Regions from separate parts of the Variovorax sp. DAIF25 genome, predicted to be linked through region 1. Evidence: riboswitches for the same ligand, from Rfam matches in the RefSeq annotation. Region 1 holds a riboswitch; the other holds the start of a gene.
What was found. Region 1 has a riboswitch for manganese ahead of R0232_RS34090 (TMEM165/GDT1 family protein). Riboswitches for the same ligand answer to the same signal wherever they lie in the genome.
Positions count from the first base shown of each region.

Region 2: another riboswitch for manganese. It lies ahead of R0232_RS35255 (TMEM165/GDT1 family protein); the one in region 1 lies ahead of R0232_RS34090 (TMEM165/GDT1 family protein).

Region 1 covers NZ_CP136636.1:7,357,533-7,372,798, forward strand. The annotation lists gene R0232_RS34055 (M20 family metallopeptidase) at 1-1,488, opposite strand, end outside; gene R0232_RS34060 (DUF72 domain-containing protein) at 1,584-2,492, shown strand; gene R0232_RS34065 (bactofilin family protein) at 2,524-3,045, opposite strand; gene R0232_RS34070 (ion transporter) at 3,312-4,265, shown strand; gene R0232_RS34075 (IMPACT family protein) at 4,210-4,797, opposite strand; gene metW (methionine biosynthesis protein MetW) at 4,814-5,401, opposite strand; gene metX (homoserine O-succinyltransferase MetX) at 5,398-6,558, opposite strand; gene R0232_RS34090 (TMEM165/GDT1 family protein) at 6,715-7,278, opposite strand; yybP-ykoY riboswitch at 7,369-7,476, opposite strand; gene R0232_RS34095 (RNA recognition motif domain-containing protein) at 7,743-8,162, shown strand; gene R0232_RS34100 (SDR family oxidoreductase) at 8,234-9,022, opposite strand; gene lptC (LPS export ABC transporter periplasmic protein LptC) at 9,033-9,680, opposite strand; gene R0232_RS34110 (KdsC family phosphatase) at 9,677-10,225, opposite strand; gene R0232_RS34115 (KpsF/GutQ family sugar-phosphate isomerase) at 10,225-11,226, opposite strand; gene R0232_RS34120 (monovalent cation:proton antiporter family protein) at 11,393-13,378, shown strand; gene R0232_RS34125 (zinc-ribbon domain-containing protein) at 13,391-14,344, opposite strand; gene R0232_RS34130 (Crp/Fnr family transcriptional regulator) at 14,421-14,882, opposite strand; gene mnmE (tRNA uridine-5-carboxymethylaminomethyl(34) synthesis GTPase MnmE) at 14,989-15,266, opposite strand, start outside.
Region 2 covers NZ_CP136637.1:229,538-244,803, reverse strand. The annotation lists gene R0232_RS35265 (alpha/beta hydrolase) at 1-688, shown strand, start outside; gene R0232_RS35260 (tripartite tricarboxylate transporter substrate-binding protein) at 765-1,754, shown strand; gene R0232_RS35255 (TMEM165/GDT1 family protein) at 1,773-2,345, opposite strand; yybP-ykoY riboswitch at 2,356-2,526, opposite strand; gene R0232_RS35250 (hypothetical protein) at 2,617-3,972, opposite strand; gene R0232_RS35245 (ATP-binding response regulator) at 4,083-5,864, opposite strand; gene R0232_RS35240 (response regulator) at 5,903-6,586, opposite strand; gene R0232_RS35235 (hypothetical protein) at 6,916-7,326, opposite strand; gene R0232_RS35230 (hypothetical protein) at 7,347-7,562, opposite strand; gene R0232_RS35225 (hypothetical protein) at 7,713-8,024, opposite strand; gene R0232_RS35220 (hypothetical protein) at 8,205-8,453, shown strand; gene R0232_RS35215 (arsenate reductase ArsC) at 8,469-8,966, opposite strand; gene R0232_RS35210 (hypothetical protein) at 9,131-9,415, shown strand; gene R0232_RS35205 (VOC family protein) at 9,436-10,323, opposite strand; gene R0232_RS35200 (ABC transporter ATP-binding protein) at 10,357-11,211, opposite strand; gene R0232_RS35195 (ABC transporter ATP-binding protein) at 11,208-12,065, opposite strand; gene R0232_RS35190 (OsmC family protein) at 12,049-12,627, opposite strand; gene R0232_RS35185 (ABC transporter permease) at 12,645-14,474, opposite strand; gene R0232_RS35180 (ABC transporter substrate-binding protein) at 14,524-15,266, opposite strand, start outside.

The DNA of each region.
Region 1 (15,266 bases):
CGCGGCGCGGTGCGCGGCCGGCAGCGCCGCGATCACCTCGGCCACGGCGGCCGTGAGCTTCTTGGCGTAGGGCACGTGCAGGAACTCGTTCGGGCCGTGGGCATTGCTCTTCGGGCCGAGCACGCCGCAGACCATCATCTGCGCGGTCGGGAAGCCGGCGCTCAGCATGTTCATCAGCGGGATCGTGCCGCCCTGGCCGATGTAGCCGCAGGAGGCACCGAAATGCGCGCGCGAGGCCTTGTTGAGCGCGTCCTCGAACCACGGCGTGATGGTGGGCGCGTTCCAGCCGGTGGCGCCGCCGTTGCTTTCGAAGGTCACGCGGGCCTGGTAGGGCGCGTTGTCCTCGAGCAGCGCCTTGAGGCTGCCGACCGCCTCGGCCGCATCGACCAGCGGCGGCAGCCGCAGCGACAGCTTGAAGGCGGTGTAGGGGCGCAGCACGTTGCCCGCGTCCTTCAGCGCCGGGAAGCCCTCGGCGCCGGTCACCGACAGCGTGGGCTTCCAGGTGCGGTTGAGCAGCGCCTCGACCGGGTCGGTGGTGGTCGGCAGTGCGAACATGGTGGAACCGCCGCAGTCGTAGTGCGCCCACGGGAAGCGCTTGTAGACCTCCTCGCCGAGGATCGCGGCCGTGGCCTTGGCCTGCGCCAGCCGGTCGGGCGGCACCTCGCAATGGAAGCTCGCGGGCAGCAGCCGGCCGGTGGCGCTGTCCTCGAGGCGGTCGAGCACCTGGCGCATGATGCGGAAGCTCGAGGGCACGAGCCCCGAGGCATCGCCCGAGTGGATGCCCTCGGTCAGCACCTCGACCTTGAGCGTGCCGCTGGCCATGCCGCGCAGCGAGGTGGTGAGCCACAGCTGGTCGTAGTTGCCGGCGCCCGAGTCGAGGCAGATCACCAGTTCGACCTCGCCCAGGCGCGGACGCAGCGCGTCGACGTAGGGCAGCAGGTCGTAGGAGCCGCTCTCCTCGCAGGTCTCGATCAGGCCGACGATGCGCGGATGGGCCGTGCCCTGGCGCTTGATGGTCTGCAGCGCCGCGATGCTCGCGTAGACCGCATAGCCGTCGTCGGCGCCGCCGCGGCCGTAGAGCAGGCCGTTCTCGTACTTGGGCGTCCAGGGGCCGAGGTCGTTGCGCCAGCCGGTGAACTCGGGCTGCTTGTCGAGGTGGCCGTACATCAGCACGGTCTCGCGCATGTCGGTGCCGGTGGCGGGCACCTCGAAGAACAGCACCGGCGTGCGGCCCTCGAGGCGCACGATCTCCAGCTTCAGGCCCTCGACCTTCTGCGCCTCGACCCAGGCCGCGGCATTGCGCAGCACGGTCTCGAGGTGGCCGTGGGCCGACCAGTCCTTGTCGAAGCCCGGCGACTTGGCCGGAATGGCGATGTAGTCGGTGAGCTGGCGCACGATGTCGCCGTCCCACTGGGCGGTGACGTCGGACAGGGCCCGCTCGGCGTCGAGCAGGCCGGCGGGAATTTCGCGGTGCAGGGGAGCGTTCATCGGGGTTCTCCGCGGTGGGGTGGCGAGACAAAAGCCGCATTTTGCGCCCATGGCCGCGGGCGCGTAGAGTGCGGTCGATCAACCTGGAGGGCGACGTGAGCAAGGCATCGACGACTCGGATCAAGGTGGGCATCGGCGGCTGGACCTACGAGCCCTGGCGCGACAACTTCTACCCCAAGGGGCTCGCGCACGCGAAGGAACTGAACTACGCGAGCCGCCACGTCAGCGCGATCGAGATCAACGGCACCTACTACAGCACCTTCAAGCCCGACAACTTCCGCAAGTGGCGCGACGACACGCCCGAGGGCTTCGTGTTCTCGATGAAGGCCTCGCGCTTCGCGACCAACCGCAAGCTGCTTTCCACCGCGGGCGAATCGATCCGGCGCTTCATCGACAGCGGCGTGACCGAGCTCGGCCCCAAGCTCGGGCCGATCGTCTGGCAGTTCATGCCGACCAAGCAGTTCGATGCCGAGGACTTCGAGGCCTTCCTCGAGCTGCTGCCGAAGAAGGAGGGCAGCACGCCGCTGCGCCACGTGATGGACGTGCGCCACGAGAGCTTCATCGTGCCGGCCTACAAGGCGCTCGCGAAGAAGCACAAGGTGTCGACCGTCTTCACCGACGCCGACAAGTTTCCGTCCTTCGAGGAGCCCGAGGGCGAGTTCGCCTATGCGCGGCTCATGATGGCCGACGCGAAACAGAAGACCGGCTATGCGGCGAAGGCGCTCGACGACTGGGCCGAACGCGCGCAGGGCTGGGCCGGAACGACCGCGAAGCCGCGCGAGGTGTTCGTCTATTTCATCAACGGCGCGAAGGAGCGCGCACCGGCAGCGGCGGCGGAATTGCTCAAGCGCCTGGGCTGGGAAGCGCCGGCGCCGGCGGAAGAACCGGCAGCGGCAGCGGCACCGAAGGCGCCCAAAACGCCGAAGCCGCCGGCTGCCGCGAAGAAGGCGGCGGGCACGGCGGCCAAAAAAGCGAAGACCGGGACGGCTTCGAAGAAAGCCTGACCCGGCCCGCGCTGCGATCGGAAACGGCCGATCAGGCCGCGGCTTGCACCGCGGGCTTCGCGCCGAAGCTGATTTCGCCAGAGATCTGGCCGCCTTCCTCGATCACGATCTTGCCGTAGCGAATCTTGCCCGTGACCTTGCCGGTCGAATGGATCACGAGCTTCTCGCGCACCGTGAGGTTGCCGTCGAACACGCCGCGGATCTCGGCGATGTCGATCTCGGCCGAGCCCTTGAACTCGCCCTGTTCGGCGATCTGCATCAGGCGCGAATCCATGGTGGCCTCGACCAGGCCTTCGACCACGAGCGTGTCGCAATCGGTGATCTCGACGCCCTTGAGCTTGATGTTGGGCCCGACGGTGAGCTTGCTGCCGCCTTCCTTCACAGCGGGTGCGGCGGCGGCGGCATTGAGGCCGGCCTGGGCGGTCAACGAGGAGGGATTGACGGGGGAGCCCGAGAGGTTGGTGCCCGAGCCCACGAGCGGCGCGGGCCTGGAGGTCAATGCATCGTTTTCGCGTTCGCGCTTGCCGAAGAAAGGGGAGGAAGAAGTGGCCAAAAGAGAGCTCCTCATGAAAAGGACTATCGTAAGAATGCGCTTGGGGCCTCCTGCACTTCATTGCGCAAGAGGCGTAACCGAATAAATCGGTCGCGCGCCATCATCGCCCGATTCGCTGGCGGTGCCAACCACAAAGGACGATGTCCTTTCACGGGTGCGCGAAGCGCGGGAAGTTCCCGCAGTTCGCGCCGCATGCGACGGCCTCCGACCCGAACGGCGCACCTGCGCATCGACAATGCGCCGCAGCCCACCAGCGACCCGCCACCATGACGACCTTCCTCTCGAGAGACACCATCGCTTCCCTCACGGCCGAGGCCGCGGCCGGCGACGCGCGCTTCGGCAAGCCCGAGCGCGGCTGGCGCCGCTCGCTGTTCTCGGTGATCTTCGAATCCGAATCGCGCGCGGGCCGGCTGTTCGACCTGGTGCTGATCGCGGTGATCGTGACCAGCGTGGCGGTGGTGATCCTCGACAGCGTGCAGCCGATCCACCAGCGCTGGGGCTCGACCTTCAGCGTGCTCGAATGGTTCTTCACGGCTCTCTTCACGCTCGAGTACCTGGGCCGCCTGGCCTGCGTGAAGCGGCCGCTGCGCTATGCGCTGAGCTTCTACGGCGTGATCGACCTGCTGGCGCTGCTGCCGACCTTCCTGGCCATCCTCACGCCCGAGCTCGCCTACCTGATCGACGTGCGCATCCTGCGGCTTTTGCGCGTGTTCCGCATCTTCAAGCTCTCGCGCTATTCGGCCGAATACCGCGCGCTGGTCTCGGCGGTGGCGGCCAGTCGCCGCAAGATCACCGTGTTCGTCGGCTTCGTGATGCTGGTGGTGCTGGTGATGGGCACGCTGATGTACGTGGTCGAGGGCCCGCAGCACGGCTTCACCAGCATCCCGGTGGCGGTGTACTGGGCGATCTCGACCATGGCCACCGTGGGCTTCGGCGACCTGGTGCCCAAGACCGACCTGGGCCGCGCGATCGCCTCGGTGATGATGCTGCTGGGCTGGGGCGTGCTCGCGGTGCCCACCGGCATCGTGACGGCCGAGATGGCGCGACGCCCCTTCGACGACGAGGGCGGCGCGGCGGCCTTGCCGCTGGCGTCGCGCGGCGTGCTCGCGATGACGGCGCTGGCGCCCGACGCGGCCGATGCGCCGGCCGTGCCGCGCAAGCGGATCACGCCCGCGGCCAGGCGACGCGCCCTTGGGCAGCATCGTCGAGGCGCGCGATGAAGGCCTCGGCCGCGGTCTCGGGCAGCGCGAAGACGAAGGCCACCGTGCTGGCATGCGCCACCGATTCGAGCACCGCGCCGGCCGCGGCCAGCTCGCGCCGCACCAGGCCCTCGAGCGCATAGGGCACTTCGCAGCGCAAGGTGCGCAGGCGCACCAGCGGCACCAGCCGCGCGCCGGTCAGCGCCTGCGCGATGCTGTCGGTGTAGGCGCGCACCAGCCCGCCCGCGCCGAGCTTCACGCCGCCGAAGTAGCGCACCACGGTCGCGAGCGCGCCCTCGATCTGCTGGTGGCGCAGCACCTCGAGCATCGGCCGGCCCGCGGTGCCGCCCGGCTCGCCATCGTCGTTGGCGGCCGACTGGCCGCCGGCCATCAGCGCCCAGCACACGTGGGCAGCGCCCGGGTGTTCGGCGCGCAGCGCGGCGACGACGGCCAGCGCCGCCTCGCGGTCGGGCACGGACTGCACGCAGCCGATGAAGCGGCTCTTCTTGATCAGCAGTTCGCTGTGGACCGGCTGGGCGAGCGTGAACGCCATGGGCGGCGGGGCGCCTTCAGCCCCCGTGCTCGAACTTGAACACCGCGGTGCTGGCGCGCGCGTTGGGCAGCCAGCGCACGTCGCGGCCGTCCTGCAGGCCGAAGGCATCGAGCACGCGCAGGTTGTTCTTGCGCGCGAGCACCTCGAAGTCCTTGAAGGTGCCCACGCGGATGTTGGGCGTGTCGTACCACTGGTAGGGCAGCCGCCGCGTGACCGGCATGCGGCCGCGCGCCACGCTGATGCGGTTGGGCCAGTGCGCGAAGTTGGGGAAGGCCACGATGCCGAAGCGGCCCACGCGCGCGGTCTCGCGCAGCATCACCTCGGCATTGCGCAGGTGCTGCAGGGTGTCGATCTGCAGCACCACGTCGAAGGTGGCGTCGTCGAACATCGCGAGGCCTTCGTCGAGGTTGAGCTGGATCACGTCGACGCCGCGGCGGATGCACTGCAGCACGTTGCCGTCGGCGATCTCGACCCCGTAGCCGGTGCAGCCGCGCTCGCGCTGCAGCAGCGCGAGCAGGGCGCCGTCGCCGCAGCCGAGGTCGAGCACGCGCGAGCCCTCGGGCACGAGCGCGGCGATGTGGCGCTGGATGTCGTTGTCGCTCACGATGCGATCTCCTGGGCCACGCGCTCGAAGTAGGAACGCACCACGCCCATGTAGCGCACGTCGTCGAGCAGGAAGGCGTCGTGGCCGTGCGGGGCGTCGATCTCGGCGTAGCTCACGTTGCGGCGGTTGTCGAGCAGCGCCTTCACCAGCTCGCGGCTGCGCGCGGGCGAGAAGCGCCAGTCGGTCTTGAAGCTCACGAGCAGGAACTTGGCGCTGGCGCGCGCGAACGCGGCCGTGAGGTTGCCGCCGTGCTCGCGCGCGGGGTCGAAGTAGTCGAGCGCGCGCGTGATGAGCAGGTAGGTGTTGGCGTCGAAGTACTCGCTGAACTTGTCGCCCTGGTAGCGCAGGTAGCTCTCGATCTGGAACTCGATCTCCTGCGTGGAGTAGCGGTAGGCCGCGTCGTCGCGGGCCGCCTCGCCCTCGACCGCGTTGCGCAGCAGGCGCCCGAACTTCGCGTTCATGACGTCGTCGCTGAGGTAGGTGATGTGGCCGATCATGCGGGCGATGCGCAGGCCGCGCTTGGGGATCACGCCGTGCTCGTAGAAGTGGCCGCCGTGGAAATCGGGGTCGGTCACGATGGCGCGGCGCGCCACCTCGTTGAAGGCGATGTTCTCGGCCGTGAGGTTGGGCGCGCTGGCGACCACCACCGCGTGGCGCACGCGCTCGGGGTACTGCAGCGTCCACGACAGCGCCTGCATGCCGCCGAGGCTGCCGCCCATCACCGCCGCGAGCGTGCGGATGCCGAGCGCGTCGAGCAGCGCGGCCTGGGCATCGACCCAGTCCTCGACCGTGACCACCGGGAAGTCGGCGCCGTAGACGCGGCCGGTCGCGGGGTTGACGTGCATCGGCCCGGTGGAGCCGAAGCAGGAGCCGAGGTTGTTGACGCCGATGACGAAGAAGCGGTCGGTGTCCAGCGGCTTGCCGGGCCCGACCATGTTGTCCCACCAGCCCGCGGAGCGGGCCTGGCCCTCGTAGACGCCCGCGACGTGGTGCGAGGCGTTGAGTGCGTGGCACACGAGCACCGCATTGCTGCGCTGCGCGTTGAGCGTGCCGTAGGTTTCGTAGGCGAGCGTGTAGCTGCCGATGGTCGCGCCGCTGCGCAGGGCCAGCGGGCCCGCGAACTGCATCGACTGGGGAGTGACGACCAACGAGGACATGAAATGAAAAACCCGGCCTCGCCAAAAACGAGCCGGGTCACGGCATCCGTCTTTAGCTGTATTTATCAAGCGCCCGCAAGCTGGAGCAAATCGGCGCGAGCGGCAGTATATCGCCGCGGGCCCGGGACGGCAGGCCCCGGGCTTTGGACGGCGGCGCTACCAGCCGATCAGCGCGACCACGCCCAGCACCAGGAAGATGACGGCCGAGATCGAGTGCACGAGCTTGATCGGCACGCGCTTGACGATGCGGTCGCCGAGCCAGACCACCGGCGCGTTGGCCAGCATCATCCCGAAGGTGGTGCCGACCACGACCCAGAAATAGGCCTCGGTGAAACGCGCCGCGAGCATCACGGTGGCGATCTGCGTCTTGTCGCCCATCTCGGCGAGGAAGAAGGCGACCACCGTGGTGCCGAAGACGCCAAAGTGCGAGGAACGCGGGGCATCGTCGTCGTCGAGCTTGTCGGGGATCAACATCCAGATCGCCATCGCGATGAAGGAGCCGCCGAGGATCCAGCGCAGGATGTCGGGGCCGAGCCAGTGGGTGATCCAGTTGCCGACCGCGCCCGCGAGCGCGTGGTTGATGACGGTGGCAGCGAAGATGCCTGCCACGATCGGCCAGGGTTTTCTGAAACGGGCCGCCAGCAGGAGGGCGAGCAACTGGGTCTTGTCGCCCATTTCGGCGAGCGCGACGACGCCGGTCGCGACGAGAAAAGCTTCCATGAAAAAACGGTTCCTTGGCCGAAGGGACGCAATTGACCGTGCAACACCTTCGGCCAAATTTCCCGAAGTTGCACGGTCAATGGTCTCGCCAGGTGTTGTTCTTCACTGCCCGCGCCATGTCCTGTGTGGGGCAGGACAAGTCTGTTGACGCGGGCCCTTCTCGTAGACGGAAGGCGGCTACTCCCCAATGACGGGCGAATTCTAACCCTTAAGTGTCATAGGCCCAGTTCGGGGCCTGGTTAGTAAGCGTGCGCCTACTCCAGGAGTCAAAATCTGTGCTACCGCAAGAAGCAAATTCCTGCTTGCATTTCTTGTATTTCACCCATAATGCACGAGCCTCCCTTTTCATTTCGGGTTGGAGGCACTGGGTGATCGGACAGTTTCGCGCGACTCGGCGGCTCTCGTTTGAGTGATGCTAATCGGGACTCCATCGCTTTTCTTGATGTGTTTATAGGAGTCCCTTGATGGGCAACAAACTGTACGTCGGCAACCTGCCTTACTCGGTGCGCGACGGTGATCTGGAGCAGGCATTCGGTCAGTTCGGTGCTGTGACCAGCGCCAAGGTCATGATGGAACGCGATACCGGCCGCTCGAAGGGCTTCGGCTTCGTCGAGATGGGCAGTGAAGCGGAAGCACAGGCCGCCATCAACGGCATGAACGGCCAACCCCTGGGCGGCCGCAGCGTGGTCGTCAACGAAGCCCGTCCGATGGAAGCACGTCCCCCGCGCAGCGGTGGCGGCGGCGGCTACGGCGGCGGTGGCCGCAGTGGTGGCGGCGGCGGCGGTGGCGATGGCGGTTTCCGCAGCCCCTACGGCGCCGGCCCGCGTGGCGGCGGCGGCGGTGGTCGCGGCGGCTACGGTGGCGGCGGCAACAGCGGCTACTGATCGCTTTCCCAAAAAGACAAAAGGCTCCTTCGGGAGCCTTTTTCGTTGCCGCGGCCGGTACGGCCTCGGGTTCAGCCTTCGCCGCGCCGCTTCTTCCGCCCGCGTCCCTGCACCGCGCGGTCGAGCAGCGCGTTGGGCAGCATGCGCATGATCTTGGCGATCACGCCCATCTGCCAGGGAATCACTCGGTAGCTGGCGCCGCTCTCGATCGCGCCCAGCGCCCGGTCGGCGAAGGCCTCGGGCTTCATCAGGAACGGCATGCCGTAGCGGTTGCCCTGCGTGAGCGGGGTGTCGATGTAGCCGGGCAGCAGGGTCACGACCTTGACGCCGCTGCCGTGCAGCTCGCCGCGCAGGCTCTCGCAGTAGGCGACCACGCCGGCCTTGCTCGCGCAGTAGGCGCCGTGCCCCGGCAGTCCGCGGATGGCCGCGACGCTCGCGATGCCGACCAGCCGCCCGCTGCCGCGCTGCACCATCGCGCGCACGAAGGGATGGAAGGTGGCGGCCAGCCCGACGTTGTTGGTGGCGAAGGTCTGCGTCAGCACGTCGAGGTCCTCGCGCTCCGCCGTGTCGATGCCCACGCTGATGCCGGCATTGGCGATCACCACGTCGGGCACGCCCTGGCGCTCGATGCAGGCGGCGCCGGCGGCCACGATGCTGTCGGTGCGCGCCACGTCGGCGCTGTAGATCAGGTAGCGGCCGCGGTCGAGTCCGCGCGCGTTGGCCCAGGCTTCGATCTCGCCGGTGCGGCGCGCGACCAGCGCCAGCCGGTAGCCGGCGTCGTAGAAGCGCGCGGCCAGCGCCTGGCCGATGCCGCTGGAGGCGCCGGTGATGAAGACGAGGGGCGACGGCGCGGTGGTCATGGCGCGGCGCTCAGCGCTTGCCCGCGGCGCCGGCCGCCTTGGCCGAAGGCACCATCGTGCCGCGCACGCGGCCGTTGAGGTTGGCGATGCCGGTCAGGTTGTCGTAGTCCATCGTGTCGGCGGTGAACTGGTCGGTGCCGCGGATCAGCGTGACGGGCTTGTTCGACTGCACGCGCTCGGTGTCGAGGAAGGCATGCAGGAAGTCGCCGCGGAACTCGAGGCGCGGCGAGGTCTTGCCGTTGGCGCCGACGGCCGCGTCGCGGATGACAACCGCGTTGCCGAACAGCTGGATCTCGCTGCCGTCGGAATTCGACAGCCCGCGGTTGGCGGTGGCGTGGGTGGTGAAGCCCTGCGGCGACACCGAGCGCATGCGCACCTCGTCGACCTCGATGGTGTCGGTGTCGGGGTAGTGCCGGCCTTCCTTGCCGAACAGTTCGCTGCGCAGGTCGCCGCTGGGCAGGAAGTTCTTGATGACGAAGCCGCGCATGAAGTAGTCGGGCTCGTGGGTGGGCGCGACCTTGGCGGTCGGCTCGAGCAGCTTGGGCGCATTGCGCACCAGCCAGTAGGTGCCGAGCGCGACGGCGGCCGTCAGGATGATCGGCAGGTAGATGGTGACGCGATCGAGGACGTCGCGCAGGAGGTTCCAGGCCTGCTTCATAGGGCGGTGTTCCGTGCGACGTCGAGCAGGCGCCGGTACTGTCCGCTGGCCGTGACCAGCAGATCGCAGAATTCGCGCGCCGCGCCTTCGCCGCCGCGCGCGCGGGTCACGTAGCGCACGGCGTCGCGCACCTCGACGTGGGCATTGGCCGGCGCCGCCGCGAAGCCCACGCGCCCCAGCACCGGCAGGTCGGGCCAGTCGTCGCCGATGGCCGCGGCCTGCGGCCAGCCGAAACCCAGCGACTGCAGCATGGCCTCGGCGGCCGGCAGCTTGTCCTCGGTGCCGTAGCGCACGTGCTCGATGCCGAGCGCCTCGAGCCGCACGCGCAGCGGCTTGGAATCGCGCCCGGTGATCACCGCGGGCAGGATGCCGGCCTTGCGCAGCAGCTTCAGGCCGTAGCCGTCGAGGATGCTGAAGCGCTTGAGGGTCTCGCCATGCTCGGTGAAGTAGACGCCGCCATCGGTCAGCACGCCATCGATGTCGAAGAAGGCGATGCGGATGTCCTGCGCGGCGAGCAATGTCTCTGGCTGGAATTCGAAGGGCATCAGATGACCTTCGCGCGCATCAGGTCGTTGATGCTGAGGGCGCCGATCAGCAGGCCCTCGGCGTCGACCACCAGCACGCTGGTGATGCGGTGCTGTTCCATCAGCTCGGCCGCCTCGACGCCCAGCGCGTCGGCGCGCAGCGTGCGCGGACCGCGATGCATGACGTCGGCCGCGGTGAGGCCGCGCAGGTCACCGCCGGTCTCGACCCTCCGGCGCAGGTCGCCGTCGGTGAAGATGCCGATCGCGCGGCCCTCGGCATCGACCACCGCGGTGGCACCCAGGCCCTTGGAACTCATCTCGCGCATCAGCTCGCTGAAGCTGGCGCCCGGCGCCACGCGCGGCACGTCGGCGCCGGTGCGCATGAGGTCGCTCACATGCGTGAGCAGCTTGCGCCCCAGCGCCCCGCCCGGATGCGAGCGTGCGAAATCCTCCGAGCCGAAGCCGCGCGCATCGAGCAGCGCCACGGCCAGCGCGTCGCCCATCGCCATCTGGGCGGTGGTGCTCGCGGTGGGGGCGAGGTTCAACGGGCAGGCTTCCTTGGCGACGCCGGCGTCGAGCACGATGTCGGCGTGCCGGGCGAGCGTGGAATCGGCGCGGCCCGTGATCGCGATCAGCGGCACGCCCTGGCGCTTGACCACCGGCAGGATCACCGTGAGCTCCTCGACCTCGCCGCTGTTGGAGATGGCGAGCACGAGGTCGACCGCCTTGATCATGCCGAGGTCGCCGTGGCTGGCCTCGGCCGGGTGCACGAACATCGCCGGCGTGCCGGTCGACGCCAGGGTGGCGGCGATCTTGCGGCCGACGTGGCCGCTCTTGCCCATGCCCATCACGACCACGCGGCCGCGCACCTCGAGGATCTTGCGCACGGCATCGACGAAGCTGTCGCCCACGCGCGCCTTGAGGCCGAGCACGGCTTCGGCTTCGATGTCGAAGGTGGCACGTGCCCGCGCGAGCATCGCGGCGGGATCGACCACGGGGGGCGTGGGGGAGCTGGAGGGCATCGGCGGATTTTACGGGCCGCGCCCCGCCGCCCCGCGGTTCCCGGCGAGCCCCTACGCCGCGACCCGGAATGGGCCCGAAAGCCGCGCCGCGCGGGGCCCGCGGCGCTTCAGGCCCCGGTAAGCCCCTCGCCACGCGCGCACGGCTCTTGCTCTAGCATCGCCCACCATGTCTTCGTTCGATCTCACGCTCTTGTATCTGGTGGCCGCGGTGATCGGCGTGGTGGCATGCCGCTTCCTCAAGCTGCCGCCGATGCTCGGCTACCTGACGGCCGGCGTGCTGATCGGCCCGCATGCGCTGGCGCTGGCGCAGAACTCCGAAGGCATCCGGCACCTGGGCGAATTCGGCGTGGTGTTCCTGATGTTCGTGATCGGGCTCGAGTTCAGCCTGCCCAAGCTGCGCGCGATGCGCAAGCACGTGTTCGGGCTCGGGCTGCTGCAGGTGCTGCTGACGATGGCGATCGCCACCGTGGGCGCGCTGCTGATCGCCTCCTTCCTGCCGCCCGACTGGCGCCTGGGCTGGCAGACCGCGCTCGCGCTGTCGGGCGCGCTCACCATGAGCAGCACCGCCATCGTGGTCAAGCTGATGGCCGAGCGGCTCGAGCTCGAGAGCGAGCACGGCAAGCGCGTGATGGGCGTGCTGCTGTTCCAGGACTTGGCGGTGGTGCCGCTGCTGGTGCTGATCCCCGCGCTGGGCGCGCCGCCCGAGGCGCTGGCCAAGGCGCTGGGCTTCGCGCTGCTCAAGGCCTGCCTGCTGATCGGCGTGCTGCTCTATGGCGGGCCGCGCGTGATGCGCTGGTGGCTCACCTTGGTGGCGCGCCGGCGCAGCGAGGAGCTGTTCATCCTCAACGTGCTGCTGGTCACGCTGGGCCTGGCCTGGCTCACCGAGCTCGCGGGCCTGAGCCTGGCGCTGGGCGCCTTCATCGCGGGCATGCTGGTCTCGGAGACCGAATACAAGCACCAGGTCGAGACCGACATCCGCCCCTTCCACGACGTGCTGCTGGGCCTGTTCTTCATCACCGTGGGCATGTCGCTCGACTGGCACATCGTGGTCGAGCGCTGGCTGCTGGTGGCGGTGCTGCTGCTGGTGCCGCTGCTGTTCAAGCTCGGCCTGGTGACGCTGCTCGCGCGCAGCCTGGGCGCGACCTCGGGCGTGTCGCTGCGTACCGGCCTCTACCTGGCGCAGGCCGGCGAGTTCGGCTTCGTGCTGCTGACGCTGGCGCAGGAGCGCAGCCTGCTGCCGCCCTGGCTGGCCAACCCGGTGCTGGCCTCGATGGTGCTGTCGATGCTGGCCACGCCCTTCATCGTGATGTACAGCAACGCGATCGTGCGCAAGCTGGTGGCCAGCGACTGGCTGCAGCAGTCGCTGCAGATGACCTCGATCGCGCGCAAGACGATCAACACGGCGCGCCACGTGATCATCTGCGGCTACGGCCGTTGCGGCCAGAACCTCGCGCGCATCCTCGAGCGCGAGGGCATCCCCTACATGGCGCTCGACCTCGATCCCGACCGCGTGCGCCAGGCCGCTGCGGCCGGCGACTCGGTGGTGTTCGGCGATGCGGCGCGGCTGCAGGCGCTGATGGCCGCGGGCCTGGCGCGCGCCAGCGCGGTGGTCGTGACCTACCTCGACGTGCCCGGCGCGATGAAGGTGCTGGCCAACACGCGCGCCCATGCGCCGCAGGTGCCGGTGATCGTGCGCACCCAGGACGACCACGACCTCGAGAAGCTGCAGGCCGCCGGCGCGACCGAGGTGGTGCCCGAGGCCATCGAGGGCTCGCTGATGCTCGCCAGCCATGCGCTGGCGCTGGTCGGCGTGCCGATGCGGCGCGTGATCCGCGTGGTGCAGGACCAGCGCGACGCACGCTACAACCTGCTGCGCGGCTACTTCCACGGCGCCGACGACGACAACGCCGACGAGCTCGACCACGAGCGCCTCAACACCTTCACGCTCACGCCGGGCGCGCGCGCCATCGGCCAGACGCTGGAGCGGCTGTCGCTGCAGGGCCTGGGCGTGCGGGTGGCGAGCCTGCGGCGCCAGGACGGCCAGCCGCGCGTGCCGGCCGAAGACACCGTGCTGTCGGACGGCGACACGCTGGTGCTGTCGGGCAAGCCAGCCGCGCTGGCGATGGCGATCGAGCGGCTGCAGAAGGGCTGAGCCTGCCCGGGTTCAGTTGACCAGCGTCGGGTTGCGCTTCTCTTCGTCGAGCTGCTGCTGGCGCCGCACGGCCTCGCACTGCGCGTGGCCGCGGAACTCGGCCTTGGCGCATTGCGCGGCCATGCACTGGGCCTTGGCGATGAAGTTGCGGTCGCCGCACTGCGATTGCGGATCGGCCGGCGCGGCCACCGGTGCCGGCGCGGGAGCCGCCGCGGGTGGTGGCGCTGCCACGGGTGCCTCGGCCGCAGCCGGCGCTGCTGCGGGCGTCGCCGCCTTGCGCGCGGCCTTCGGCGGAGCGGCCACGGTGGGCTTGGTTACGGGCGCGGGGGATTCCTCCACGACCGGCGCGGCGGGTGCCACGGGGGCCGGGGGCGCTTCCGCCGCCGGAGCAGGAACCGGCTCGACAGGCGCGGGCGGCGGTGCCGGCACCGGTTGCGGCGCGGGCGCCACGACGGCCGGCGTAGGCGCCGCAGGCGCGGCACCGCGGCTGCCGAAGCCATACCAGCCCGCCGCGATCATCGCCACGCCCAGCACCAGCAGGCCGATCCAGAGCCACATGCCGCTCCGGCCGACCGCCGGCTGGGCTGCCTGGGCCTGCGCGCGCTCGCGGCGGCGTGCACGCCGGGCCTCGGCGGATTCGTCGGAGGAGGCTTCCGGCTTCGGCGCGCGCTTCGGCTTGCCGCTGCCGACCAGCACGGTCCGGTCGGCATCGCCGTCCCGCGGCTGGCCCTTGCCGCCGCCGGGCGTGACGGCGGCCGCGTCGTAGAGCTCGCCGGGAATGGTCGGCGCGCGCAGCTGCGCGGGCGCGGTCGCGGCCCATTCGCGCTCGAAACGCGTGCTCGGATTGGGCGTGGGCGCGGGCGGAACCGGCGGCGCGGAAGCCGGCGTCAGCCGCTCGCCGCAGCGCATGCAGAAGTTCGCGCCCTCGCGGTTCTCCGCGCTGCAGACGGGACAGATCAAGGCCATGGCGAAATGGGGCAATCGAGAAAAGGCATGCTGGCTGGCAGGGGCCGCATGGGGCTCGTCGTCTGGTGGCGGCGCCTCAGGTCACCGCGACCCGCTTGGAGCGGTGCGCCATGCGCTTGGCGATGACCGCGCCGAGCGCCATCGTGAGCTCGAGCGCGAGGTTCGGCTGGCGGTTCGACATTTCCGAGAAGCGGGTGGTCGTGAGGCGCCAGACCCGGCCGGCACCCGTGACCACCACGTTGGCCGCGTGCGGCTGGCGCGAGAAGAACGAACCTTCGCCAACCACCGAGCCCGCGGTGAGCACCGCCAGGCGCATCTGCTCCTTGCTGCTCACGCGGTGCACGCTGATCGCGCCGCTCTCGAGGAAGAAGACCGAACGGTCCTGCGCGCCCTGGGCGATCAGCACGTCGCCGACGGTGACATCCTGCGGCTGCAGATACCCGGCCAGCGTGTCCCACTGCTGAACATTGAGGATCAGCGCAAAGGCATCGTTGCTGGTGTTGTCCGCGATCGCGCGGCTCAGGTTCTGGATGGACATGCTGCTCTCACTTGCCCCCGGGCAGTTCAGCCGGAGTATCCGCGAACGGCCCACATTTCGGCTACAAATGTTTACGCAATGACGGCGCCGGTCGCGCCGAGTGTCGCTATTTGCCGATACAGAAACGCGAAAAGATGACACCCAGCAGGTCGTCGGCGCCGAACTCGCCGGTGATCTCGTTGAGCGCGTTCTGCGCCAGCCGCAGTTCCTCGGCCAGCAGGTCGAGCGACTGGGCATGGGCCGCCAGGTGCTCGGCCGCCAGCGCCAGGTGCATCTCGACCTGGCCCAGCGCCTGCACATGGCGCGCGCGCGCCAGGTACACGCCCTCGGGCACGGCCTGCCAGCCGGCCATGGCCAAGAGCTGCTCGCGCAACGCCTCGATGC
Region 2 (15,266 bases), on a different replicon from region 1:
CTGGAACGACCTGCTGCCCACGGTGCGCGCCGCGCTGTTCACGAGATTCCCGAGCGCGACGACCGCGCAGGGCGAGAAGTACAAGGCCATCGTCAAGAACCTCACGGGCGGCGAGCGCCCGATGTTCGACGCCGGCTTCGCGGGCAGCATGAACGCCACCGTGTGGGGCACCTTCGGCCGCGACGGCACCATCAACGGCATCCTCAACCGCGACGGCTACGACACCACCGGCATCGTCTACCAGCTCGACAACGACCCGGCGCAAAGCCCGGAGGAAGTCACCTTCAACCAGGGTGCCTACCGCTTGCATGCCGACCCCGAGGCCAACCGGCTGCGGCGCGACGGCCTGCGCTGGTTCCCCAAGTCCAATGCGCGCATCGACGTGCCGGTGGTGACCATCCACACGCTGGGCGACGTCTACGTGCCGTTCAGCATGGAGCAGATCTACAAGCGCCGCGCCGATGCGCTGGGCACCTCGAAGTGGCTCGTGCAGCGCGCGATCCGCGGCATCAGCCACTGCGATTTCACGACCGAGGAACAGACCCAGGCCTTCGACGCGATGACGAACTGGGAGCAGAACGGCGTGAAGCCGGCCGGCGACGAGGTGCTCGACGCCGCGACCGTGGCGCGCGCCGACTACGGCTGCAAGTTCTCCTCGGCCAGCCGCGGCGGCTGTCCCGCGCCCTGACGGCGCCGGTGCGGCCCGTCCCGTTCGCGGGGCGGCCGCACCGCCCTTCCCGTTTTCTTCGTTCGCACGTCCCGCCATGAAACAACCCACCCTCACCCGCCGTGCGCTGCACGCCCTGCTGCTGGCCGCCGGCCTCGCCGCCGCTCCCGCCTTCGCGCAGTCCGATGCCTTTCCGGTGCGGCCGATCCGCGTGCTGATCGGCTTCACCGCCGGCGGCTCGACCGACGTGCCCTTCCGCGTGCTGGCCGAGAACGCCTCGAAGATCCTCGGCCAGCCGGTGATCATCGAGAACAAGCCCGGCGCGGGCGGCGTGCTGCCCGCGCAGACCATGCAGGCCACCGCGCCCGACGGCTACACGCTCGCGCAGGTGCCGCTGCCGGTGTTCCGCCTGCCCTACACCACCAAGCTCAACTGGGACCCGGCCAACGACCTGAGCTACGTGATCGGCCTGGCCGGCTATTCGTTCGGCCTGGTGGTGCCCGCCGATTCGCCGATCAAGTCGATGCGCGAGTACCTCGCCTATGCCAAGGCCAACCCGGGCCGCCTGAGCTACGGCACGCCGGGTGCGCTCACCACCTTGCACCTCACGATGGAAGCGATCGCGATCCAGGCCGGCGTGGAGTTCAATCACGTGCCCTACAAGGGCAACTCCGAATCGCTGCAGGCGGTGCTCGGCGGCCACGTGATGTCGGTGGCCGACACGCCGGGCTGGGGCCCCTATGTCGACCAGGGCAAGCTGCGGCTGCTGTCGACCTGGGGCGAGCAGCGCTCGAAGAAGTACCCGAACGCGCCCACGCTCAAGGAGTCGGGCATCGACATGGTGCAGGCCTCGCCCTTCGGCCTGGTGCTGCCCAAGGGCGCGAACCCGAAGGTGGTCGCGATCCTGCACGACGCCTTCAAGAAGGCGATGGAGATGCCCAACTACCAGGAGTCGCTCGCCAAGTTCGACATGGAGACCTTCTACATGGACAGCGCGGCCTACAAGCAGTACGCAGTGCGCACCATGAAGACCGAGAAGGCCGTGATCGACAAGCTGGGCCTGGGCACGGCGGGCGCCGCCAAGTAGGCGGCCGCCCGCCGGGGCTCAGAACAGGTTGCCGACGTTGAACAGCGTCAGCAGCCCCAGCACGCCGAAGATGACGGCGGCCACGCCGTGCACCAGCCGCATCGAGACCTTGGCCGCGATCTTCTCGCCGAGGAAGACCGCGGGCGCATCGGCCAGCATCATGCCCAGCGTGGTGCCGATCACGACCTGCACCACGTCGGGATAGCGCGCGGCCAGCGCCACGGTCGCGATCTGCGTCTTGTCGCCCATCTCCGCGAGGAAGAAGGTGATGACCGTGGTGCCGAAGGCGCCGAAGCGGCTCTTGGTCTTCGCCGCGTCGTCGTCGATCTTGTCGGGGATCAGCATCCACGCGGCCATGGCCAGGAACGAGGCGCCGATCACCCAGCGCAGGATGTTCGGCCCCATGGCCTGGGCCACCCAGCCGCCGAGCGCGCCCGCGGCCGCGTGGTTGACGACGGTGGCGGTGAAGATGCCCGCGACGATCTGCCAGGGTTTGCGAAAGGTCGCGGCCAGGATGATCGCGAGCAGTTGGGTCTTGTCGCCCATTTCCCCGAGCGCGACCACGCCCGTGGATACGAGTAAGGCTTCCATGATGAAAAGAGAACTCCCTGGGCCAGCGACGCGAAGACCACGCCACTTCCCGGCCCATACCGAGGTGACGTGGTCAAAGGTCTTGCCAGGCTCTAAAGCTGCTCGCGCCATGGCCGAAGGCCAAGTGTGTTGACGCGGGCTCCTGCGTTGCGCAGGTCAGCTACTCCCCAATGACTGAGGCCGCGATCTTAGGGGCGAGCGCCGATTCGCCCTCGTCTTTTCGACGAATGTCCCCGTGTCGAGAGCGAGTTGCATTACCGGGCATGCGCGCTCAGGGCGCGAGCGTGAGCTTGAGGATCTGGTTGCCGTGGTTCGCGCCCACGTAGACGGTGCCGTCGGCGGCCACCGCCACGCCGATCGGGAAGTTGAAGGCGATCGGCGCGCCGGTGCCGTCCTGCAGGGTGCTGATCTCGCCCGCGGGCGTGACCACGCGCGCCACGCCGTCCCAGGCGTGGGTCAGGAACACGTTGTCGCGCGCATCAACCGCCACGCCGTACGAATAGCCGAGCTTGGCCGGCGTGGCCACCGTTCCGTCGACCACGCCCGCGCCCGCGTTGCCGTTGGCGCAATCGCCCAGCAGCGTGCTCACCGTGGCACTGGCCACGTCGATCTTGCGCAGGCAGGGACTGTCGGTGTCGGTGTCGTAGAGCGTCTTGCCGTCGCGGCTGAGCGCCAGGCCCTGCGGGCGCGCGAACTGGGCGGCCGTGCCGACGCCGTCGAGGTAGGCCTGCGTGCCGTCGCCCGCGAGCGTGCTCGTGGTGCCGTCGGGCGCGACCTTGCGCACGCGCTTGTTCTCCGTGTCCGCCACGAACAGGTTGCCCGCGCTGTCGAGCGCGATGCCGGTGGGGTTGTTGAACATCGCGGTGGCCGGGCTGTCGGCGTATCCGCTGCTGCCGGTGCCGACCCAGGTGCTGGCGGTCGTGGCGTTGGGCGCGATCCTGCTGATGCGATGCTGGTCGCTCACGTAGAGGGTGCCGTCGGCCGCCAGTGCCAGGCCGACCGGCGCATTCATCGTCGCCCCCGGCGTCACCTCGGCACCGCTGCCGCTGGCCGTGTCGATCCGATAGACCGAGCCATTGCCACCCATGGCCACGTAGAGCTTCGCGCCACTCGCATCGAGTGCGAGCTGATAGGGGCTGCTGTAGCTCACGCCCGTCGTCGCCAGCACGGTGGCGACCCAGGGCTTGACCGTCAACGTGGCGGCCCGGCTCGTCACGCTGCCGCTGGCGCCCGTCACCCGCACGCGCAATTGCTGGCCGCTGTCGGCCAGCAGGCTGGCGGCCGTGCGGAAGCTGTCGCTCGTGGCACCGGCGACATCGGTCCAGTGGGCACCGCCGTCGGTGCTGCGTTGCCACTGGTAGGCCGTGGCGTGCGCGGCCTGCACCTTCAAGGTGGCGGACACGCCCTGGCCCACGATGGTGTTCGATGGCTGCGTCGTGATCGAGGCCGCGGCTGGGGCGGGTGCCGGCGGAGGTGTCTGCGCGGCAGGCGCGGGAGCGGGAGCGACCGGGAAGCCGGCAAAGCCCCCGCCACCGCCGCCACCCCCGCAGGCCACCAGCACGAGATTCATGACCAGCAACGCGACGGGTGTGCGCGCTGCGCGGCAAACGGCAAGACGGGTGTTCATGAGAGGCCTTCCTTCTTTCAAGTGAGTGGATGAGAAGGCCTCCACGGTAGGGATGGCGACACCTGCGATCTAGTGTCGAAGGTCATCGACTTTCGGCGGAAAAAAGACGCTCAGGCGTGCCTGCGGACGGGCGTCGTTTCGTGTCGCGTCAGCGCTGCGAGCGCCTGCAGCAGCCGGTCGGCCGCCACCGGCTTGAGCAACACCTGCAGGCCCGCGTCGTGCATCTGCTGCTGCCGCCGCGGCGCGGTTTCCCCGGTGATCAGCAACACCTGCAAGCCGGGGCCGAAGCGCGCGCGCAGCCGCTGCGCCACGGCCAGCCCGTCGGCGCCATCGGCCAGGCGCACGTCGCACAACAGCACGTCGACCGGGGTGCCCGCCTGCGCGGCCTGCGCCAGCACGGCCTCGGCTTCGGCCTCGCTGGCCACCGCGTCGATGGCCACGCGATGCGCCTGCAGCAGCCCGGTCACGGCCTGGCGGATCGGCGCCTCGTCGTCGATCAGCAGCACGCGCCGCGGCAAGGGCAGGACGGCGTCGGGGCGCGCGATGGACGGCGCGACACCCGAGGCCGACACCGCCGGCAGCACCATGCGGAAGCGGCTGCCGCGCTGCGGGCGCGAATGCACCTGCAGCGGATGCGCCAGCAGGCGCGAGAGCCGCTGCACGATCGACAGGCCGATGCCCAGCCCCTGCGCGCGATCGCGGCCCGGATTGTCGACCTGGTAGAACTCGTCGAAGATGCGGCCCAGGTGCTCGGGCGAGATGCCGATGCCGGTGTCGCAGACGTCGATCCACACCAGCGGCCCGCGCGCACGGGCGGCCACCACCACGCCGCCGCGCGGCGTGTACTTGAGCGCGTTGTCCACGAGATTGGAGAGCAGCCGCTGCAACAACTGCGGGTCGCTCAGCACCCAGCACGGCGTGGCGCGCAATCGGAGTTGCAGGTCCCTGCCGGCCGCCTGCGCCGCGAACACGTTGTTGAGCGCGAGGAACAGCGGGTTGAGCTCCACCGGCCGGATCCGCGGCGCCACCTCGCCGGCATCCAGCCGCGAGATGTCCAGCAAGGTATCGAGCGAATCGCCGAGCGTTCCGACCGCGTCCATCAGCCGCACCGCGTGGTCCCATTCCTCGCTGCCCTGCAGCTTCTTCTCGATCACCGCGCCGAACAGCGCGATCGCATGCAGGGGCTGGCGCAGATCGTGGCTCGCCGCGGCGAGAAAGCGCGTCTTCTCCTCGCTGGCGCGCTGGGTCGCGGCGATCTGGTGGCTCAGCTGCTCGGCCAGCGCCTCCTTCTCGAAACGCATGGTCAGCGAGGCCGTCAGCAGCCGATGGTGCTGCAGCGCGAAGGTGATCATCACGCACATGTAGAGCAGGCAGCCGGTGGCCAGGAACAGGTGCACCGTGTCGCCGCGCCAGGCCAGCGCCAGGGTCAGGCTCGCCATGCTGGGCACGATGAAGCGCGGGATGTTGCGCTTGAGGACCGCCAGCGACAGCGCACCGCCCGCGCAGCCGCCCATCATCATCACGATGACCATGACCCAGAGCCCGAGGTTGCGCCCCGGCGGCACGCACAGCCAGGGCGCGAGGCCCCAGACGCAGGAGCGCAGCAGCACGTTGCGCGCGTTGAAGCGCGCCCAGTACTCGGGATGCTCGGCCGCATCGGGGCTGCGCCGGTAGCGTCGGTAGGCGCGTCGCAGCGTCAATGCCAGGTGCAGCGCCATCCACAGCAGCACCTGCCAGCGCCACGTGGCCACGAACAGGCCGATGCCCAGGGCCTGCGCCGTGAGCATGTCCGCGAGATAGGCGGCCGGCGCGTTCGCATGGACCGCCGCCACCTGTTCGCGCAGCACCCGCCGGGCCAGTTCGGGCGGGGGCGCGTCAGTCATCGCGAGCATGCGGGCATCTCCATCGAAAGCCGCATGGGGCGGAGAGCTTATCGAAGGCTGCTGATGAGCTGGGCCCGCGAGCGCATGCCGAACAGCAGCAGCAAGGTGGACACATGGTTCTTGACCGTGCCCTCGGTCAGGTGCGACAGCTGCGCGATCTCCTTGTTCGACTTGCCGGCCAGCAGCCAGTCGAGGATCTCGACCTGGCGCGCATTGAGCTGCGGCTGCGACTCGGCGCGCGCCGGCGTCGTGGGCGCGCTGCTCGAGGTCGTCGATGGCCGGGCCGGCAGGCCGATCAGGTCGTTTTCCCTCACGTAGCGCAGCACCTCGCCCAAGTGGCCGGTCTTGGGCAGGAAGGCCTGCGCCCCGAGCGCCATCGCGCCATGCATCAGCGCATGGCTGTCCTTGCCCGAGAGCACGATCACGGGCGAGGAAGGAAAGGCGCGCCGGAAGCGCACCAGGGTGTCCAGCCCCTGCGAGTCGGGCAGGTCGAGGTCGAGCAGCACCAGGTGGTGCGCGGCCTCATGGAGCGCGTAGAGGTGCAAGGCGTCGGCGAGGCAGCGCGCCTCGTACACCGGCACGCTGCCGGTCTCCGCGAGCAGCAGCGCGCGCAGGCCCAGGCGCACCAGCTCATGGTCGTCGACCACCAGGATGCCGCGCGCCGGCAGGGGCACGCCGACTTCGCTGCGCAGCGGCGCGGCATGCGGTGACAGGGGTGTGGCGTGGGCCATGGGCGGGCATCTTAGTGCTGCCTCGAGCGAAAAACGAAATGACCAAAGTCATGAAAACCGCTGCTGCGCGGGGAGCGGCCGGCGCTGTTGCCAAGGGACTCGCCCTTTGAAATATTGCGCGGCGTTTGCTTGTGTCCTCACCATCTGTCCTGCACCTCGGAATGGAGCATGCGGACTGGATGTTCGTGTCTTCTTCGCGCCCGATTGCCGACCAAACAGGAAACCATACGCACAAAGACATACGCCTTCTGGACACATGCCGTGCCATGGCGTATCGAGAAGTCCGCTCGCGAGTCAGCAGCGGCCCCCCAAGGGGGCGCCTGGCCTTCCTACTGCGCGTGAACTCTGAACCCGAGATAGACAAAGAAGGCCACGACCGCGCCGATGATGGCAAGCGCCACGCCTCGCGGAATCGGCTCTTCCCTCGAGGAGCGAAGGAACGCATCATCCATGCGAGCCAGCATCGCTTGTCGCTCGGCACGCGCAGCGAACAGAAACTTGATGACGATGCCCACGCCCAGCAGAAAAACACCGGCACCGATGATCATCCAGCTCCAGACCTCGACGGTGAAAGTGATGGGAAGCGCGCCATCGACGGTCGCGACGAATGGCGCCTGGCCTTTTCGCCACACCTCGACCTGACCCGCGCGCCATCCCCTGAAGCCGTGCAGGAAGGCGGCGCCGCCCAGGCCGAGCGTCATCAGGCTCACCAGCACCAGCTTGATGATCTTGAGAAACACGGGTCGATTCAGCCGCGGGCTCAGAACAGCAGGCCGAGCACGACCGTGACCAGCCCGACGTAGGCCACGAGCCATCGCCATGCGACAAGCATCGCCAGCGCGCGTTGGACAGGGTGGGCGTCGCCTTCGCCCCAACCCATTTCCTTCGACGACCTCCCGGTCCCCGATGCCGCTTCGAAATGGATCCACGGCCATGCGATCAGAAGCGCGCCGAAGCTCAAGATCAGGATCTTCATGGAGGGGCCCAGCCAAAGGGTTGTTCTTGGTGCCATTGTGCAATGGCGCCGGTGACTGGTTGGATGTCTCGGCAGTCAGGCGGCCGAGGCGCGCCCGGTCGCGTTCATGCGACAGCGCCGATCACGAATGCCGCGCAAAGCGGCCCGCGCTCAGATCGCGATCGAAGGCAGTGCCTGCCCCTGCGCGGCACGTGGTCCCACCACGATGCGCTGCGGCCGTTTCGCGCGCGGCAGCGGCTCGGGCAAGGCCTCGGGTGCGGCCGCGGTCGTGCCGAGCGCGCCCCACACGGCGGCGAAGCGCACGTCGGCTTCCTTGCGCAGGCGCGCGATCTGCTCGATCTCCTGGGGTGCGACCTTGATGCGGCCGCCGCGCGTTCGCTGGTGCAGCACGTGAATGGCCGCCTGGGCCGCGTCCTCGGCGCCCACCCATGCCGCAAAGGCGGCGTCCCGGTTGTCTTGCATGCTTGTTCCCCAGCGAAGAAGTTGGGCGCAGTCGCAATCATCTACGCCTTGATACACCGTATCGATCGGACCGTGCGTGTTCTGTAGGTCATTGCCGACTCGGCCTGCCGGTGGAGGACTGCCCGCCACCCGCGCCGGGGGCCGATGATTTTCCCGACCAAGACCTCGAGGAAAAAAACCATGTCCCAGCTCAGCGTCGATCTCTATCAAAGCGTCACCGATCCCGAGAAATTCATGGCCGTTCCGTCCGGCACCGATCCCGCCGAACTGACCGGGCCGATGGTGTTCGACCGGGACTATGGGCAGGTGGTGCGCTACCGCCAGGGCTTCGAGTTCGACCCCACGCAGGACTACGCGGGCGCCAACGCCGCCAAGATCGCCGCCGACGTTCTGACCGTCAGGTGGGCGCTCTACCGCCGCGAAGGCTGAGCCCACGCCAGCGGCTCAGGAGGTCCCGATCTGACGCGCCTCCGCCTCGATCACGAGGTGGTCGATGCGCTCGTCGGGCAGGTTGACCAGCAGCTCCACGTGCCGACGGATCGCATGCAGGGTCTGCACGAAGGCGTCGTCGCCAAGCTCCGCGCCCGGTGCGCGCGGGTCGGGATGCGACCAGTGCGCAGAGGCGGGCTGGCCGGGCCAGACCGGGCAGGTCTCGCCCGCGGATTCGTCGCAGAGCGTGACCACGAGGTCCATGTGCGGGGCCGAGGCCGCGCCGAATTCCTCCCAGCTCTTGCTGCGCAGTCCTTCGGTCGGCAGACCCGCGCCACGCAGCGCCTCGAGCGTGCGCGGATCGGCCTGGCCGTCGGCCGTGGGCGCATGGCCCGCGGAATGCGCGACGAAGCGGCCGTGGCCCAGTTGGTTGAGCAGCGATTCGGCGATCAGGCTGCGCGCGGCATTGCTGTTGCAGAGGAACAGGACGTGGACGGGATGGCCGGGATTCATGGCGTGACGCGAGGCCGCGCGTCGCGGCCCGGTTTGTTGCGGACCCGGGCATTGACGCCGCTTCCGATGACGCACGCATGACACCCCCGCGCCGGCGTGTGTAGTGCCGGCGTCACCTTCGCTGCGCACGATGGCGTCTTTCTCCACTTCACCGAAAGCACCGCATGTCCACCGACGCCAAGCTCATCGCCGCCGCCGAACTCGCCGACCACTACATCGAGATCATCCTGTCGGAAGAACCGGCCCTGCTGGTCGAGAAGATCGCCGACCAGGGCGCGAAGGACATCGCCAAGTCGGCCAAGGCGCTGGCCGAGTTCCGCCTGCAGCTGGCGAAGGCGCTGGCCGAGCAGCCGATCCCCGAGTACTTCGAGGAATCGGAAGAGGAAGAAGAGGAGTCGGAGGAAGAGTCGGTCGAGGACGGCGAAGAAGCCAAGGACGCCGACAAGTAAGCGGCCCGCTCCCGCGCCCTTCAGCCGCCCACGAGGCTGTCGAGCGCCGACGCACGCCGCGCCGCGCCTTCGCGCGCAGCCGGCGCGAATTCGATCAGCGCGCCATGTGTCTTCGCGAGGTCCGGCGCCTCGGGCGACGGCGTGGCCGCCGTGTGCAGCACCAGCGCATACGGTCCCTCGCCGCGCGCGCTGAGCCGCTGCTCCACCGCGCGGCCGATCGGCGTGGCGGCATCGGTCTTCGCGCTCGCGCGCGGCGAAGAGAACACCAGCGCGCTGCCGCCGAGCGCGATCACGGCCAGCCGCACGCCGCTGCCCGGCAGCGCCACGGCTTCGCCGACATGCACCGCCACCTCGCCATGCCCGTCGCCGAGCAGCGCGCGGTAGCGCTCGAGCGTGGCGTCGAGGTCGTGCACCGCGAGCGCGAGGCTCGCGACGCCAAGCGCGCCATTGGGATGCGTGCGCGCATCGCCCTCGGGCACGCGCAGCGCGCGCGGCGTGAGGTCGCCGCACAGAAAAGGCAGGTCGGCCGTCGCGGGCCGCGCGGTCTGCCAGCGCAGGCGTTCGCCGTCGGGGCGCACGCGGCCGCCATCGAGCGGGCCGTCGAGCGCGAGCCCGCGCGCCTTGGCTTCCTCGACGGTGATCGCGGTGCTGCGCGGCAGCAGCGCGAAGTCGACGATGCCTTCGCCATGGCGCTGCAGCAATTGCCACCAGCGCTCCTCGGGCGAGGGCGCGCGCCAGGCGATCAGCTCGAAGTAGCTGCCGTCCTGGAACACCACCAGCGCGTTGTGCGTGGTGCGGCCCGGATGGTCGCCGCCGCGCAGCACCTGGAAGCCGAGCGCCGCGTAGTCGGCGATGGCGCTCTCGAGGTCGTGCACCGCGATGACGATGTGGTCGAGTTTCAATGACATGGTCGTGTGTTCTCCCGTGGGGACGTGTGAAGTTCAGGAGGCGGTGCGCGCGGCGCCGTCGCCGCCCAGGTAGGCATCGCGGATGCGCGGGTCGTCGAGCAGCGCGGCGGCCGGGCCCGAGAGCACGATGCGCCCGGTCTGCAGCACGTAGCCGTGGTGCGCGATCTGCAGCGCGAGACTGGCGTTCTGCTCGACCATGAAGACCGAGACGCCCTGGGCATTGATGCGCGCGATCAGCTCGAGCACCTTGTCGACATACAGCGGCGACAGGCCCATGGTCGGCTCGTCCATGCAGATGAGCTGCGGGCGGCCCATGAGCGCGCGCGCCATCGCCACCATCTGCTGCTCGCCGCCCGAGAGCGTGCCGGCCTGGAAGGCTATGCGCTCGGCCACGCGCGGGAACAGCTCGAGCATGCGCTCGAGGTCCTCGGCCACCGCGCGGCGGTCGTTGCGCGCGTAGGCACCCATCAGCAGGTTCTCGCGCACGGTCATCGCGGGAAACAGCCGGCGCGCCTCGGGCACCGAGCCGATACCCTTGCGGATGATCTGCGGCGTGCTCAAGCCCAGCGTCGAGACGCCGTCGAACAGCACCTCGCCCGAACGCGGCTTGAGCAGGCCCAGCACGATCTTCATGGTGGTCGACTTGCCGCTGGCATTGCCGCCGAGCAGGCTCACGATCTGGCCCTTGCGCACCTCGATGTCGAGGTCGAAATGGGCCTGCACCGGGCCATAGAAGCTGTTGACCTTGCGCAGCTGCAGCAGCGGATGAACAGCGATGCGGGCCGCGGGGCCAGCGGGCGGCACGGCCGGCGCGGCATGGTCCTCGTCGCGGCCGTCTCCCCACAACGGCGACGGCGGCAGGCCCGTGCGGGCGACGGTGGCGATCATGCGGGCACCGCCTCGGGCCGTGCCTGGCCCACCTGCCCCACCTGCCGGTGGCCGAGGTAGGCCTCGATCACCGCGGGGTCGTTGCGCACGTCGTCGGGCCGGCCCTCGGCGATCTTGCGGCCGTCGTCGAGCACGGCCACGCGGTCCGACAGCTGCATCACGAGGTCGAGCTTGTGCTCGATCAGGAGGATGGTCTGGCCGCGCGCCTTCAGGCCGCGGATGATCTCGAGCATCTCGGCGGTCTCGCTCTCGTTCATGCCGGCCGTGGGTTCGTCGAGCAGCAGCAGCCGGGGCTGGAGCGCGAGCGCGCGCGCGATCTCCACGCGGCGGCGGTTGGCGTACGAGAGGCTGTAGGCCGGGTGATCGATGCGCGGCGCCAGCCGCTCGCCGAACAGCGCGACGATCTCGAGCGCTTCCTGGCGCAGCGTCTCCTCCTCGCGCCGCACGGCGGCGGGCTGCACCAGCGCGAGCGCCAGTTCGGCCAGCGCGCCCAGGCCCGGCACGCCGCCCACGCGCGGCTTCACGGCGCGCAGCCGGGTGTGCGCGCCGACCAGCACGTTGTCGAGCACCGAGAGGTTGGCGAACACGCGGCCATGCTGGAAGGTGCGCGCCAGGCCGCGCGCGGCGAGCTGCTGCGCGGGCAGGCCCGTGATGTCCTGCCCCTCGAACAGCACCTGCCCCGCGTCGGGCCGGTCCAGTCCGGTCACGAGGTTGAAGAGCGTGGTCTTGCCGGCCCCGTTGGGCCCGATCACGCTGAGCAGTTCGCCCTCGGCCACGTGCAGGTCGACCGCGTTCACGGCCGTGAGGCCGCCGAAGCGGCGCACCAGGCCGCGGATCTCAAGCAGCGATGGCATCGCCCGCTTCCTGCGGCGCGTTGGCGGCCTGCGCCTTCGAGTTCTCGAGCTTCACCTCGGCGCGGATGGTCTGCGGGTTGCGCAGCAGGTTGAGGATCGGGCAGTTGCGCTCCACTGCCTCGAACAGCGCGTCGATCTCGGCGCGGCTCGCGGGCGAATCGATGTGCACCGTGTAGCCGATCTGGTGCGGCCAGATCGGCGTGCTCTCGTGGCCCGGCTTGCCGCCGCGCGGATCGATGAGGCCCGTGACCTCGACCTCGAGGCTTTCGAGCGGCACCTGGCGCTCGGCCGCCTGGATCAGGAAGATGTGCGTGACGCAGGTGCCGAGCACGCCGAGCTGCAGCTCGGGCGAGCTCGGGCCGAGGTCGTAGCCCGCGAAGTTCGGCGGGCTGTCGCTGATGACCTGGTGGTCGCGGATGCGCAGCCGGCGTACGCCGCTGCGGCCCTCGGCCTTGACGCTGGCCTTCAGTTGCAGCGGCTGCGCGCTGCCCGCGTCGACGGCGGCATTGCGCGCCAGCACGGCGGCGCGCTTCTCGGCGAGGTAGTCGTTGAGGTGGCTCATGGTGTGTGGTTCTTTCTTCAGACGGTGCCCAGCAGGCCTTGCGGGCGGAAACGGATCAGCAGCAGCAGCGCGACGCCGTAGATCAGCATGCGGTACTCGGCGGTGACGCGGAACAGTTCGGGCAGGCTCACGAGCGCGACCGCGCCGAGCAGCGCGCCGCTGATGTTCCCGAGCCCGCCGAGGATCACCATGGTGAGCGCGAGGATCGCGATCTGCGAGCCGAAGGTCTCGTGGTTGATGTACGAGTACATGTGGGCCGTGAAGGCGCCGCTCACGCCGGCCGCGAAGCCGCCGAAGCCGAAGGCCAGCGCCTTGTAGCGGTCGGGGCTCACGCCGTAGGCGCGCGCGGCCACCTCGTCCTCGCGCACCGCGCGGAAGGTGCGGCCCAGGTGCGAGCCCAGCAGCCGCCACTGCAGCAGCGCGAGCAGCACCATGGCGCCGAACGAGGCCCAGTAGATCGCGCCGTTCGACGAGGCATCGCGCCCGAACAGCGACAGCGGCGGAATGCCCGAGACGCCGATCGGCCCGCGCGTGAGGCTCTCCCAGTTGAGGATGGTGAGCGCCACGATCTCGCCGATGCCCAGCGTGGCGATCGACACGTAGTGGCCGCGCAGCCGGAAGGCCGGGAAGATCAGCGCGGTGCCGATCAGCGAGGTGAGGATGCCGGCCAGCACGATGCCCGTGCCCACCGGCAGATGCAGGTCGAGCACCAGCAGCGAGGAGGCATAGGCGCCGATGGCCAGCAGCCCCGCATGGCCGAGCGAGATCTGGCCGACGGTGCCCGCCACCAGCGTGAGGCTCAGCGCCAGCGCCGCATAGAGCCAGGCATTGGTGAGCGTCTGCAGCAGGTAGGGCGAGGGATCGAACAGCGGCAGCAGCACCGCGGCCGCGAACAGCGCCACGAGCAGCCGGCGCGGCACGCGCCAGGGCTTGCTCGGCGCGATGAAGGTACCGGTCAGCGGCTCGGGCGGCAGCGCGCGCTTGCGGCCGAACAGGCCGTTGGGCTTCCACACCAGGATCGCCAGCAGCAGCGCGAAGGCGAACAGGTTGCGGTAGGGCGTGCCCAGCAGCGCCACGCCATAGCTCTCGATCAACCCGAGCAACAGGCTTCCGACGATCGCCCCGGGCACGTTGCCCACGCCGCCGACCACGGTGGCCACCACGCCCTTGAGCGTGGCCTGGAAGCTCATCGCTGGGCTGATGTTGTTGTAGTACATGCCCACCAGCAGGCCCGACAGCCCGCCGAGCGCGGCCGCGATCGCGAACACGGTCTGGTTCACGCGGTCGACGTCGACGCCCATCTGCTGCGCCGCGTCGCGGTCCTGCGCGGTGGCGCGCACCGCCCAGCCGAGCCTGGTGAAGCGCAGGAAGCCGAACAGCACGGCCGCGCTCGCGAGGCCGATGCCCGCGATCAGCAGGTCGAGCGCGCCGATGGTGCCGCTGCCGACCTGCAGCCGCCAGTCGGGCAACGCCGTGGGCAGCGCGCGCGGATCGGGGCTGAAGACCAGCTGCACCAGGATGTCGAGCACGAAGCTGATGCCGATGGTGGCCAAGAGCGGCGCGATGCGCGCCGCGCCCTGCAGCGGGCGCAATCCCACGCGCTCGATCAGCATGCCGAGCGCGCCCGAGCCCAGCACCACCAGAGCGATCGTCACGGGCAGCGGCGTGTGCAGATAAGTGATCGAGGCCCAGCCGATGTAGGCGCCGACGGTGTAGACCGAGCCGTGCGCGAAGTTGATCAGGTGCGAGACGCCGAAGATCAGCGCCAGCCCGACCGCCAGCAACGCATAGATGTTGCCGATGATCAGGCCGTTGACCGTGTAGTCGAAGAAGGAGCCGAAGTTCATCGAAGGACCGCCCTCTCCTCACGGAAAGGCGCGCCGTGCGCGAGCACGCTCATTTGGTCGAGGCCAACGCCGCCTTCTCGTCGAGCTGCGCCCACTTGCCGTCCTTCACCACCAGGTTCACGCTCTTCACGCCGATCACGCGGCGCGTCTGCGGATCGAAGCTGGTCTTGCCGAAGATCACGCTGGGAACGTCCTTGATCTTGTAGAAGGCGTCGCGCACGGCCTTGCGGTCGGCATTGGGGCCGGCCTGGCGCAGCGCGGCCGCCGCGTACACCACGGCGTCGTAGGCATAGGCGTTGAAGGCGTCGGGTTCCTTGTCGTACCTGGCGCGGAAGCTCTTCACGAAGTCGCGCACCTCGGCGCGCGGCTCCTCGGGGAAGAAGGCGGTGTTGGTGTGGATGCCGTTGACCGCGGCGCCGCCGAGCTCGATGAACTTGGGCGAATAGACCGAGCCCACCGCCGCGATCGACTGCTTCAGGCCCACGCTGCGCACCTGACCCGCGATGAGCGCGCCGTCGGGGTAGTAGGAGATCAGCACCAGGCCGTCGGGGTTGGCGTCGCGCACGCGCACGAGCGTGGAGCGGAAGTCCTTCTCGTCGGGCTGGTAGCCCTCGGCGATGGCGAGCTGCGCGCCGCGTTCCTGCGCGGCCTTCACCAGCACGTCCTTGCTGGTGCGGCCCCAGTCGGTGTTGAGATAGAGCACCGCGATGCGCTTGAAGCCCAGCGTCTTGACCGCGAGGTCTGCCAGCAGCGGCTGCGCGTCGGCCTGGCTGATCGACGGGCTCCAGATGT